One region of the Kitasatospora sp. NBC_00374 genome, then DNA from elsewhere that is predicted to be linked to it. Evidence: riboswitches for the same ligand, from Rfam matches in the RefSeq annotation. Region 1 holds a riboswitch; the other holds the start of a gene.
What was found. Region 1 has a riboswitch for cyclic di-AMP ahead of OG871_RS22675 (transglycosylase family protein). Riboswitches for the same ligand answer to the same signal wherever they lie in the genome.

Region 1 (5,604 bases):
TCCCAGTCCGACTCGTCCAGCGGGTCCTCGATGGAGACCAGCGGGTACGCGGCGACCAGCTCGGCGTAGTAGTCGATGAGCTCGGCGGAGGAGATCGCCTTGCCCTCGAACTGGTACGAGCCGTCCTGGTGGAACTCGGAGGCGGCGACGTCCAGGGCGAGCGCGACGTCCTTGCCCGGGGTGTAGCCGGCCTTCTTGATGGCCTCGGTGATGAGGTCGAGCGCCTCGCGGTTGGAGTCCAGGTTCGGCGCGAAGCCGCCCTCGTCGCCCAGGCCGGTGGAGAGGCCGCGCTCCTTCAGCACGCCCTTGAGCGTGTGGTAGACCTCGACGCCCCAGCGGACGGCCTCGGAGAAGGACTCCGCGCCGATCGGGGCGATCATGAACTCCTGGATGTCCACGTTGGAGTCCGCGTGCGAACCGCCGTTGAGGATGTTCATCATCGGGACCGGCAGGACGTGCGCGTTCGGGCCACCGAGGTAGCGGAACAGCGGCAGGTCGGAGGCCTCGGAGGCGGCGTGCGCCACGGCGAGGGAGACGCCGAGGATCGCGTTGGCGCCGAGCGAGGACTTGTCCGGGGTGGCGTCCAGGTCGAGCATGGCCTGGTCGATCAGGCGCTGCTCGGTGGCGTCGTAGCCGACCAGCTCCGGGCCGATCTGCTCGATGACGGCGAGAACGGCCTTCTCGACACCCTTGCCGAAGTAGCGGTTCTTGTCGCCGTCACGCAGCTCGAGAGCCTCGAAGGCGCCGGTGGAGGCGCCGGACGGGACGGCGGCACGGCCCGTGCTGCCGTCGTCGAGCCCGACCTCGACCTCGACCGTGGGGTTACCGCGCGAGTCGAGAATCTCACGGGCTACGACGACATCAATGGACGGCACGAGGCATCTCCTTGCGGAAGCGGGATGTGTTGTCGTTACGACCAGAGCCTAACCGCACGCGACGCCCGGGCCGCGCAGACCGTGGCCCCGTCTCACCGTGTGACCCGGCTACCGACCGGTAGTTCACCTGAATGCCCACAAAACAGGCCGCCCCGCCCCGAACGGGGCGGCCTTCCACCCGGCCGCGGTCAGCCGAGCCGGAGCACCTGGCCGGGCTCGATCAGGTCCGGGTCGGCACCGATCACGGCCTGGTTGGCCTGGTAGAGCTGCTGCCAGCCGCCGGCGAGGTGCCGGGCGTCGGCGATGCCGGACAGGGTGTCGCCCGGGTTCACGGTGTAGGCGTCGCCGGACTGCGCGGCCGGGTCGTCCGACACGGCGGGCTCGTCCTCCTGGGCGACGGCCTCCTTGGGCGCGGCGGGCCGCGGGGCCTTCGGCGTGGCGGGCTTCTTGGCCGCCTTGGCCGGGGCGGCGCTGCGGGCGGAGCCCTCGTCCGAGTCCCCGGCGTCCACCTGCGCGGGCGCACCGCCCTTGGTGAGCCCCGCCTTGACGGAGCAGACCGGCCAGGCGCCGGGCCCCTGCGAGGCCAGGACCTTCTCGGCGACGGCGATCTGCTGGCCCTTGGAGGCCTGGTTGGCCTGCGCGGCGTACCGCGTACCGCCGAACGACTTCCAGGTGCTGGGGGTGAACTGCAGCCCGCCGTAGAAGCCGTTGCCGGTGTTGATCCCCCAGTTGCCGCCGCTCTCGCACTGCGCGACCCGGTCCCAGGTCGACACGGGTGCGGCGTGTGCGCCGCCGGCGGTGAGCAGCGGCAGTGCCAGACCGACTCCGGCCACGCCTGCGGCGGCGATGACCTTCTCGGCCTGGGTCCTGCGACGGTGACGGCCCGTTCCGGTGAACAGCATGAGGATTCCTCTCCGCACGCCTGCGAGGTGAGCTGTCGGGTTCGGACCGGGAGGTTGGCCCGTCCGCCTCGGCGGAGCAGGAGGGGGTTCCTGCTTCCGCATCGGCGGCTTCACCCCTAGCCGTTGGGGACGGCAACAAACCTGGGTCCCCCGCCCCTGTCCAGGGTCTGGTCGGTTTCCCGAGGCGCGGCGGACAGGATTCGGCGTTCCGCGTTCGGGGCCCACGGCTGCGGGCTCCACGGAGATTAGGCAGATCTGTCGGTCAATCACAAGCTCATATCGCCAACATCACGCATAAATTACGTACCGTCATGGATCGTCTGCCAACTATCCCGGTATGTCCGGGTTGATGAGCATTCAGCGGACCCGCCGGACAACCCCAAGGACACGCCGAGCCGCGTGTCCGACACCCCCGTCCGGGCTGTTTCCGGACAGCCGGAACACCTTCCCGCGGACTCCCGGGCTGGAAACAGCCGATTTCCGGCCGCCGGAACGACGCCTCGTCAGCACGCGTCCGAATGGAGGAATGTCATGCCCGAATCGAATCCCCGGCAGGCGGCGTGAACGCGACCGGGAGTTCGCGCAGGCCGCGCATGATGAGGCCGCCGCGCCAGCGCAGGGCGTCCGGGTCAGCGTCGAGCCGGAGGTCGGGGAGGCGGGTCAACAGGGTGGCGATGGCGAGCTGTCCCTCAAGCCGGGCCAGCGGGGCGCCGATGCAGTAGTGGATGCCGTGGCCGAAGCCCAGGTGCGGGTTGTCCCGGCGGGCCAGGTCCAGGGTGTTCTCCGCCGCGAAGCGCGCCGGGTCGCGGTCGGCCGCGGCGAGCACCACCAGGACCGGGTCGCCGACCGGGATGTCCACCCCGCCGATGCTGAGCGGGTGGGTGGCGAACCGCCAGGTCGCCAGCTCCACCGGTCCGTCGTAGCGGAGCAGTTCCTCCACGGCGGTGGCCAGCAGCGCGCGCTCGCCGCGCCGGACGGACTCCTGCAGCAGGACCCGCTGCTCGGGGTGGCCGAGCAGCGCGTACAGGCCGTTGCCGATCAGGTTGACGGTGGTCTCGAAGCCGGCGAAGAGCAGGATGAAGGCCATCGCCGCGGCCTCGTTCTCGGTCAGGTGCTCGCCGTGGTCACTGGCCCGGATCAGGCCGGAGATCAGGTCGTCGCCCAGGTCGGCCCGCTTGCGGTGGATCAGCTCCAGCAGGTAGGAGCGCATCTTCTTGACCGCCCGGGCCACTCCGCCGCGCGGGCCGCGGCCGTGCCGGATCATCATCCCGGCCCAGTCCCGGAAGTCGTCCTGGTCCTCGGCCGGGACCCCGAGCAGGTCGCAGATGGCGTAGATGGGGAGCGGGAAGGCGAACTCGTGGATCAGGTCGGCCGAGCCGCGGGCCGCGAAGTCGTCGATCAGCCGGTCGGTCAGCTGCTGCACCCGGGGTTCGAACTCGGCGACCCGGCGCGGGGTGAAGGCCTTGGACACCAGGCGGCGCAGCCGGGTGTGGTCCGGCGGGTCGATGTTCAGCAGGTGGGTCATCAGGTCCGCCTGCCGCTCGCCCGGGATGCCGACCCGGCCGCTGCGGTGGCCCTGCCCGCTGTGGTGGGCGGGGTTCTTGGACAGCCGGCTGTCGGCGAGCGCCTGCCGGGCGTCCGCGTACCGGGTCACCAGCCAGGCGTCCACCCCGCTGGGCAGTGTGGTGCGGTGCACGGGGGCGTGCTCACGCAGCCAGGCGTACGCGGGGTAGGGATTGGCGGCGAACTCCCACGTGAAGAGCTCGGGCTGGGTGGACTCGACGGATTCCGGCATGTCATGACCGTAACCTTTGCCTGCGCGGGCGTGAGTCTGGTCACCTGAGGGGTAATCCCTGTTGCGGAGGGTCGCTGCGTGCCTACGATCCTCCGACAACCGTGTGTGGGCCGCTGTGCGGTGCGGTCCACGGGGTTTCGCTCTGAAGGAGGAGCAGGCCATGCGAGTAACCGGGGCAGTGGTGGTCATCGCGGTGCTCGGCGGCGGGTCGGGGGCCGACCTCGCGCGCCGTTTCGCCGCCGCGGGCGCGGCCGGTCTCCTGATCGCGGATCTCCACCCGGGGGTGGCCGAGGACCTGGCCACCGAGCTGGACCGGCCCGGCTGCCCGGTGGTCGGGGTGAGCGCGGACGTCCACCAGCCCAGCGACGTCGCCGCGCTGGTGGAGACCGCCCGCAAGCACCTCGGCCCGATCGACCTGTTCGCGGTGGCCGGACCGGACGGCGAGCGGATCGTGGCGCTCGCCGACCTGCCCGACCACCTCGACCCGCTGGCCGAACTGCTGGCGCTGGTCGGCGAGGCGATCAGCGAGGTCGTACCGGCCCAGCGCCGGGAGTCGGTGCCGGCTCCGGTCGCGCCGGTGGCGGCGGCTCCGCAGGGCTGAGCACCGCCTCGGGCACGAACCGGGCGCCGGCCGCCCCGGCCGGCTCCGGCCACAGCAGGCACAGCGCCGTGTGGACGAGTGCCGCGGCGCCGAACGAGACCGGCAGGCTGAGGTCGACGCCCGCCGTCAGCTCGGCCAGCGGGCCGACGTACAGCGGGTTGTTGACCCAGAGCACGCCCAGCACCGCGCCGGTGAGGAAGGCCGCCACCGCCCGTGGGTTGAGCCCGCGGGTGTACCAGTAGCGGCCCGCCGGTGCGACGGCCGGGGCGAGTTCGGCCGGGTGGTACCGGCCGCGGTGGAACAGGTAGCCGACGGTCAGGACGGCCGCCCAGGGCGCCACCGCGGTGAGCAGCAGCGAGACGAACGCGGACATCGAGTCCATCGCGTCGTACACCACCGCACCGAGGTAGAGCGCCAGGATCGAGGGCACCGCGACCGCGAGGGTGGCGGTGGCCCGCGAGGTGCGCCAGAACAGCGAGTTGACCGAGAGCCCGGCCGCGTACAGGCACAGGCCGCCCTGCGGGAGGGTGCCGACCAGGCCGAACACCACGATCACCGGGACGCTCCAGCCCGGCACGGCGTCGGTCAGGCCCTGCAGCCAGAGCGGGTCGGTGGGGAAGAAGGTCGTCACGTACGCGCCGACCAGCAGGGCGGCGATGCAGGTGAGGAACATGCTTGCCCCCGCCCACAGCAGCACCGGCCGGTCGCCGCGGCGACCGGACATGTAGCGGCTGTAGTCGCCCTGGAAGGTGGCGTACGAGAGCGGCGCCGCCGCCGAGGCGGTGGCGGCCAGCAGCCAGGTGGCACCCGGGCTGCCGAGGGCGAGCTCGCCGCCGCCGTAGCCGGGTTCGAACCCGGGCGCCAGGACGACGACCAGGAAGAGCAGCATCAGGCCGCCCAGGACGGCGGTGGCCTTGTAGGTGCGGACCAGGGCGTTGTGCCCGAGCGCCGCGACCAGCACCACCGCCACCGCGGCGGCCGGCATGGCCAGGGCCAGCGGGCCGCGGCCGACCGGGGTGCCGATGATCTCGTGCGCGGCGACCATCACGGCCGTGCCGCCGGTCCACACCGAGATGGCGAAGAAGCCGATCGCCACCGCGATGGTGATCACGTTGCCCAGGGCCCGGCCGCGGACGCCGAAGTGCGCGCCGCTGGCCATCGGGTCGTTGAGACCGGTCCGCAGGCCGAAGCGGACCAGCGGCAGGACCATCAGGGTGCCGACCGCGACACCGGCCAGGATCGCGGTGCACGCCGCCCACCAGCCCAGGCCGTAGCTGACCGGCAGCGCGCCGAGCACGACGGTGCCGAAGCAGAACTGGGCGGAGGACCAGATCCAGCCGAACTCGCCGGGTCCGGAGGTCCGTTCGGACTCGGGTATGGGGTCGATGCCGTGCTGCTCGACCTGGGGGCCGCGGGCGGCGGCCCCCAGGT
Region 2 (5,604 bases), 2.0 Mb from region 1:
GAAGCAGTGGCACGGCGGACAGTGCCAGCTCTGCGCCCTCACGCTGGAGATCCCGGGGGGATCCACCTACAGCGAAGGCGCTCACATTCAGGCCCTCGGCCGACCGCACCGTGGACCTGACGTCACTGAGAACGTGCTCTGCCTCTGTCCCAACTGCCACGTGCTCTTCGACAACGGAGCCCGCTACCTGACCGATGACCTCCGGGTCATCGACGGGCTGACGCATCAGGAGCTGGCCGCCCTGCGGACCCACCCACGGCACCGGATCGACGTGCGCTTCGTCCGGCAACATCGCGGGCGCTGGATATCGGGCTGACACCGAAGCCTCCCCCCTCGCCAGCACAAGCAAGGACGATCTCCAGCGCAGAAGTTGGCTCGCCCGCGGCCGACTTGGTCGCCACCATCGGTCAGATCGCACCGGGCCAGCGTCCAGACCTGGGCATGCCGGAGGCCCGGCCGGGGACGGGGTGTCCCGGGCCGGGCCTCCGGCGGGTACGGCTGGGTGGTCCGGGGATCAGACCTTGACGCCGTGGGCGGCCAGGTAGGCCACCGGGTCGATGTCGGAGCCGTAGGCCGGGCCGGTGCGGATCTCGAAGTGCAGGTGCGGGCCGGACACGTTGCCGGTGGCACCGGAGAGGCCGATCTGCTGGCCGGCGGTCACGGTCTGGCCGACCTGGACGCCGATCGAGGACAGGTGGGCGTACTGGGAGTACTTGCCGTCGGCGTGCTTGATGACGATCTCGTTGCCGTAGGCGCCACCGTTGCCGGCGGAGACCACGGTGCCGGCCGCGATGGCCTTCACCGAGGTGCCGGTGCCGACGACGAAGTCGACGCCGGTGTGGTAGCCGCTGGACCAGGCCGAGCCGGCCTGGTGGTACGGGGTGCCGATCGGGCCGCTGACCGGGGCGACGTAGCCCGAGGTGGCGGCGGGGGCCGAGGCGGCCGGGGCCGCGGGGGCCTGGGTCTTCGGCGCGGCCGGCTTGGCGGCGGCGGGCTTCGGGGCCTCGGGCTTGGCGGCAGCCGGCTTGGCGGTCTCGGCCTTGGGGGCCGGGGTGACCGGGGCGCGGTGCTCGGAGCGGGAGGCCTTCGAGGTGTCGGCCTGCGGGGCGGCCGGGGCAGCCTGGGCCGCGGCGTGGCCGGCGACGTTCAGCTTCTGGCCCGGGAAGATCAGGTTCGGGTTGTCGCCGACGACCTGACGGTTGTCCTGGTACAGCTTCTGCCAGCCGCCGTCGACGTGCTGGGCGTCGGCGATCTTGGACAGGCTGTCGCCGTGGACGACCTCGTAGCTGTGGTCGGCGGGGGTCTGGGCGGCGGCCGGGGCGGCCGGCGCGGCGGCCGGGGCCGGGGCGGAGACGGCGCCGTGGGCGTCGGCGGAGGTGCCGTGGGCCTGGGCGGCGGTCGCCGGGAGCGCGACGGCAGCGGTGACGACACCGGTGGCGACGGCAATTCGGGTCAGACGGGACAGACGGGGACGACGGTGCTTGCCCTTAGCGGACATTGAGCGGTTCCTCTCCGACGCCTACGAGGTGAGCTGTCGGGTTCGGACGGGAGATCGCCCGGCCGTGAAAAAGACACGGCTTCACCCCAAGCCGGCCCGGAGAATCCGGAACGGCACTTACCTTGGGTCCCCCGCTCCTGCCGTGCACGGATGGTGTGCGTCGGCCCCGGGCAGCGGCAGGACTCGGCGTTCCGCCCGGTGGCCCCGCCCGGCGTTTGCCGGGCAGGTCACGAAGCAAAACCCATGAAGCGTGTACGGAGCAAGTGACGGAGCGTAAGGAACGAAACGGACATAAGATCACTTGGGCCGAAAGTCACGCTCCGCTGTGACCTTGAGGCCGACCGCAGCCGATTCGCTCACTCCGGGAATGCGCACACGCACAGGGAGTGCCGAATTTCACGCCACGCGACGGCTATATCACCGTCAGGTGGTCGACGTGGAATCGAAGGTGACTCCCGTCACCCGTCCCGGTGCCCGCCGTCACGGATTTCACCACCGGTACGGCCCCCGGGCCGTCGCCCGTCGCCCCCGGAGGCCCGCTCCCCTCCCGCGCCTCCCGCGCCCCTCCCGCGCGCCCCTCTTGTGCCTCCCGCGCCCCCGCGCCTCCCGACCCCATCCGACCGGCCCGCCCGCCCCCGTACGGCGGCCGACGCGCCCGCTCCACGCGCCCCGGCGGTACCTGAGACGGCGCCAGTTGTCCGCTGGTTTCCCGCGACCGGGTGGCGGCCGATAGCCTCACACGCGTTCGAGTCCCCCACCGTTGAGCAAGGAGCCGGCCTGTGCGCCCGGAGCACCGACTGGACGTCATACAGCGCAGCGTGATCCGCGAAATGGCGCGCTTCGGACAGGGGTTCACGGTCGACGGCGAGCTGCTGCGAGGGCCGGGCACCACGGCCGTGGCGGTACGGGAGCACCCCGGTGACGGCGGGACGGGCCATGTCGACCTCGGCTATGTCCTGCATCTGGGCCGCGCCGACGGCCCGGTGGTCTGGGACTGCGCGGCCGGGCTCGGCCGGACCGAGGAGGAACAGCTCGACAACGCCGTCCGGATGTGGGCCACCACCACGGCCACCGCCGTGGTCGAACTGCTGGACCGCCGGGGCGAGTACGGCGACCACTACCGCTCGGCCGAACTGCCCGGCTGGCAGGCGGTGCAGGGTCCGGCCGCGGTGTTCGGCTTCGGGTCACGTCAGTTGGCGGACTGGCTCGCGGACCATCAGCCGCTGCCGGTGCTGGCGGACGCGCTGCGCCAGGAGTTGACCGGGCCGCAGGTGAACGGTGTGAAGCTGTTCCTCGGCGGCCGGGCGGGCGAGGACGTCGCCGAGGTCCGGGTGAACGGCGTCGTCTCCGACCGGGCCTCGGCCGCACTGCGCGCGCTGGACTGGCCGCGGGGTGAACGGCTCTGCTGGGCAAGGCTGTTCATCCTGCTGGTGGCCGAGTCCGCCGAGCAGCCGGCGGCGCGGGCGGGCGGCGGCGCCGAGCCCGCCGAGACAGCGGTCGTGAGCCGGCGCCCGAGGCTGCTCGACCGTTGGCGTCGCGCCAGACCGCAGCGCGGCTAGCCCGGGGCGGCCCGCCCGCCCGCCCCCGGTCCTGCGCGAGGGCAGGACAGAGCGCCGGACGGCGCACCGGCCGCCCGGCCCCGACCGACGGACCCGGCGTGGTCAGCCCGCGACGGAGGAGATCGTCGAGGCGAGCTGGGTGAGGAAGTCCTGGATCGGCTTGGCAGCCGTCGACTGGCTCACCATGAAGCCGAACAGCGCCGCGATGATCGCGTGGCTGGTCTTCAGCTGCTTGTTACGGATGAAGATGACAACGATGATGCCGAACAGCACCAGCGCGGAGACGGAGAAGGCCACCCGGATTCACTTCCTCATTTCGTGGCGGGGTGCGGGGTGGAACCGGACGGTCCCTGGCGGACGGGTCGTCCCGCCGCGACCGGAGCGCCACGAGGGCACCCGCAGCCGCCCGACGATAGCCGCCTGACGCACGATTCGCCCCCAATCCCCCGAGTCTCGACCAGCCCACCCGGACTCAGTGTGGTCGCTCGTGCGGACTCCGTAAAGGACTTGCCGGAAGCCTGCGAGGAAGATCCCGCCATGTGGGACGAATTTCCGCCGTCCGAGACCCTAGCGGAGGGCTTCTGACGGAGCATCGGCAGGGCCCGGGCCGAGCGTCCGCGAAGCGTCGGCGGGGGCCGCCGGACGCGGCCGAGCACCGCAGACCTGCGGGCGGGCCGGGGCGTCGTGCCCGGGGGCGGCGGAGTGTCAGGAATGGCCGAAGATCACCACTCGCGATTTGACAGCTCGGCACCGGCGCGACGCCCACCGACTCGGGGCCGCCCGGCCGACTTCGGGGCCGCCCTGGCGGCTTCGGCGCGGTGCGGCCGCCCGGCCGACTTCGGCGCGCCCGGCCGCCCCGCGGTCACTGCCGCCAGAGCAGCAGGACCGCGCGGTCGTCGTTGACGTCCTTGGCGACCGTCTCGATCAGTCGGCCCGCCGCGCCCCGGCTGCCGCCGAGTTGGGCACCGGCCACCAGCCGGTCCGCCTCGCCCATCAGCCGGTCCATGCCCTCGGTCAGGTCCCGGCCCGGTACCTCGACCATGCCGTCGGTGCACAGCAGCAGGACGTCGCCGTGCCCGAGCCGCCCGCGGACGCCGTCGAACTTGGCGCCGTCGTAGACCCCGAGCAGCGGGCCCTCGGCCTCCTGAACCTCCCAGCGGCCGGCGCCGGCCAGCCGCTGCATGCCCGGCAGGTGCCCGGCCGAGAGCAGCTCGTACTCCCCGGTGTCCAGGTCGAGCACCAGGTGGACGGCGGTGGCGAAGCCCTCGTCCCAGTCCTGGCGGAGCAGGTAGCCGTTGGCGGCGGGCAGGAAGTCGTGCGCCGGCAGCGAGCCGAGCAGGCCGCCGAACGCTCCGGAGAGCAGCAGGGCGCGCGAGCCGGCGTCCATCCCCTTGCCGGAGACGTCCGCCAGGACGGCCTCCAGCACCCGGCGGCCGGGCCCGGTCCGGGCGGCCACCACGAAGTCCCCGGAGAAGGACTGGCCACCGGCCGGGCGCAGCGCCAGGTCGACGTGCCAGCCCTCGGGCAGCTTGGGGACCCGGCCCTGGACCCGGATCCGCTCGCGCAGGTCGAACAGCATCGAGCCGCCGCCGCGCCAGGGCACGCCGACCCGGCTGCGGAACTGGGCGACCAGCAGCCCGGCCACGCCGACCGCGCCGACCACCAGGGCGGCGCCGGGGGTGACCCCGTAGACGTACTGCTCGGGGTGGTTGCTGGCGACCCGTTCGCCGGTGTGGATCAGGGACTCGGTGGACAGGCCGAGCGCGGCGGCGCCGTAGAGCAGCACCAGGGTGCCAGGGCGCAGCAGCATCGCGCCGGCCAGGATCGGCAGCACCAGGGCGGTCGGCGGCGCCCAGGCGGGGATCCAGATGTTCAGCAGCACCAGCAGCGGGATGGCGAGCAGGAAGGCCGCGAAGGCGAGCCAGTCGGCGCCGTCGCCGCGGAAGTAGTCGACGCCGGCGCGCCGCACCCGGCGCCGGGCCCGCAGGAGTCTGGCGCGCAGGAGGGCCGCGGCGGGCTCCGCGGCTGCCGTCGCGGCCGGGCCCGTCGCAGTCGTCTGGGGCGGTGCGCCCGGCTTCCTGCCAGCCATGAGGTCCGACCTTATCCACCGCCCGCGCCCGGCGTCGACGGGGTGGACGGTGCCGGCGGGCGCGGTCCGGCCGCGGCCCGGTACGTTTCGGCCGCCGTCCGGGCCACTGCGGAGGTGCTTCGCGCAGGTGGGGGGAGCGTGCGCGCCGCCGGTGCGCACGGCTGCGGGGGTGACCGCATTCGACCGGACATGTCGCAAAAGTCGGTCGCGCTCGTACGGACGAGCTGGTAGCTGTGGGCCTATGACAGCCGACACATCCGCGTCCTCGTCCCTGACCGTCCGCCTGCTGACCGCCGAGGAGTGGGACGGCTGGTACGGCAAGCTGGAGATCGCCTTCGGAGGTGAGCAGGAGCAGCCGGAGGAGCGGGCCCTCTGGCAGGAGCTGACCGAGATCGACCGTTCGCTGGCCGTCTGTGAGGGAGACGAGATCGTCGGCGGCGCCGGCGCCTTCAGCTTCC

Region 2: linked by a shared signal. The riboswitch ahead of OG871_RS13760 (peptidoglycan DD-metalloendopeptidase family protein) and the one ahead of OG871_RS22675 (transglycosylase family protein) in region 1 are both predicted to bind cyclic di-AMP.

The regions. Positions count from the first base shown of each region.
Region 1 covers NZ_CP107964.1:5,026,347-5,031,950, reverse strand. The annotation lists gene eno (phosphopyruvate hydratase) at 1-875, opposite strand, end outside; gene OG871_RS22675 (transglycosylase family protein) at 1,064-1,777, opposite strand; cyclic di-AMP (ydaO/yuaA leader) riboswitch at 1,781-1,960, opposite strand; gene OG871_RS22670 (cytochrome P450) at 2,307-3,572, opposite strand; gene OG871_RS22665 (SDR family NAD(P)-dependent oxidoreductase) at 3,733-4,173, shown strand; gene OG871_RS22660 (cytosine permease) at 4,094-5,604, opposite strand, start outside.
Region 2 covers NZ_CP107964.1:3,063,189-3,068,792, forward strand. The annotation lists gene OG871_RS13755 (YDG/SRA domain-containing protein) at 1-316, shown strand, start outside; gene OG871_RS13760 (peptidoglycan DD-metalloendopeptidase family protein) at 515-1,498, opposite strand; cyclic di-AMP (ydaO/yuaA leader) riboswitch at 1,504-1,664, opposite strand; gene OG871_RS13765 (DUF6348 family protein) at 2,278-3,057, shown strand; gene OG871_RS13770 (hypothetical protein) at 3,160-3,354, opposite strand; gene OG871_RS13775 (PP2C family protein-serine/threonine phosphatase) at 3,920-5,059, opposite strand; gene OG871_RS13780 (GNAT family N-acetyltransferase) at 5,388-5,604, shown strand, end outside.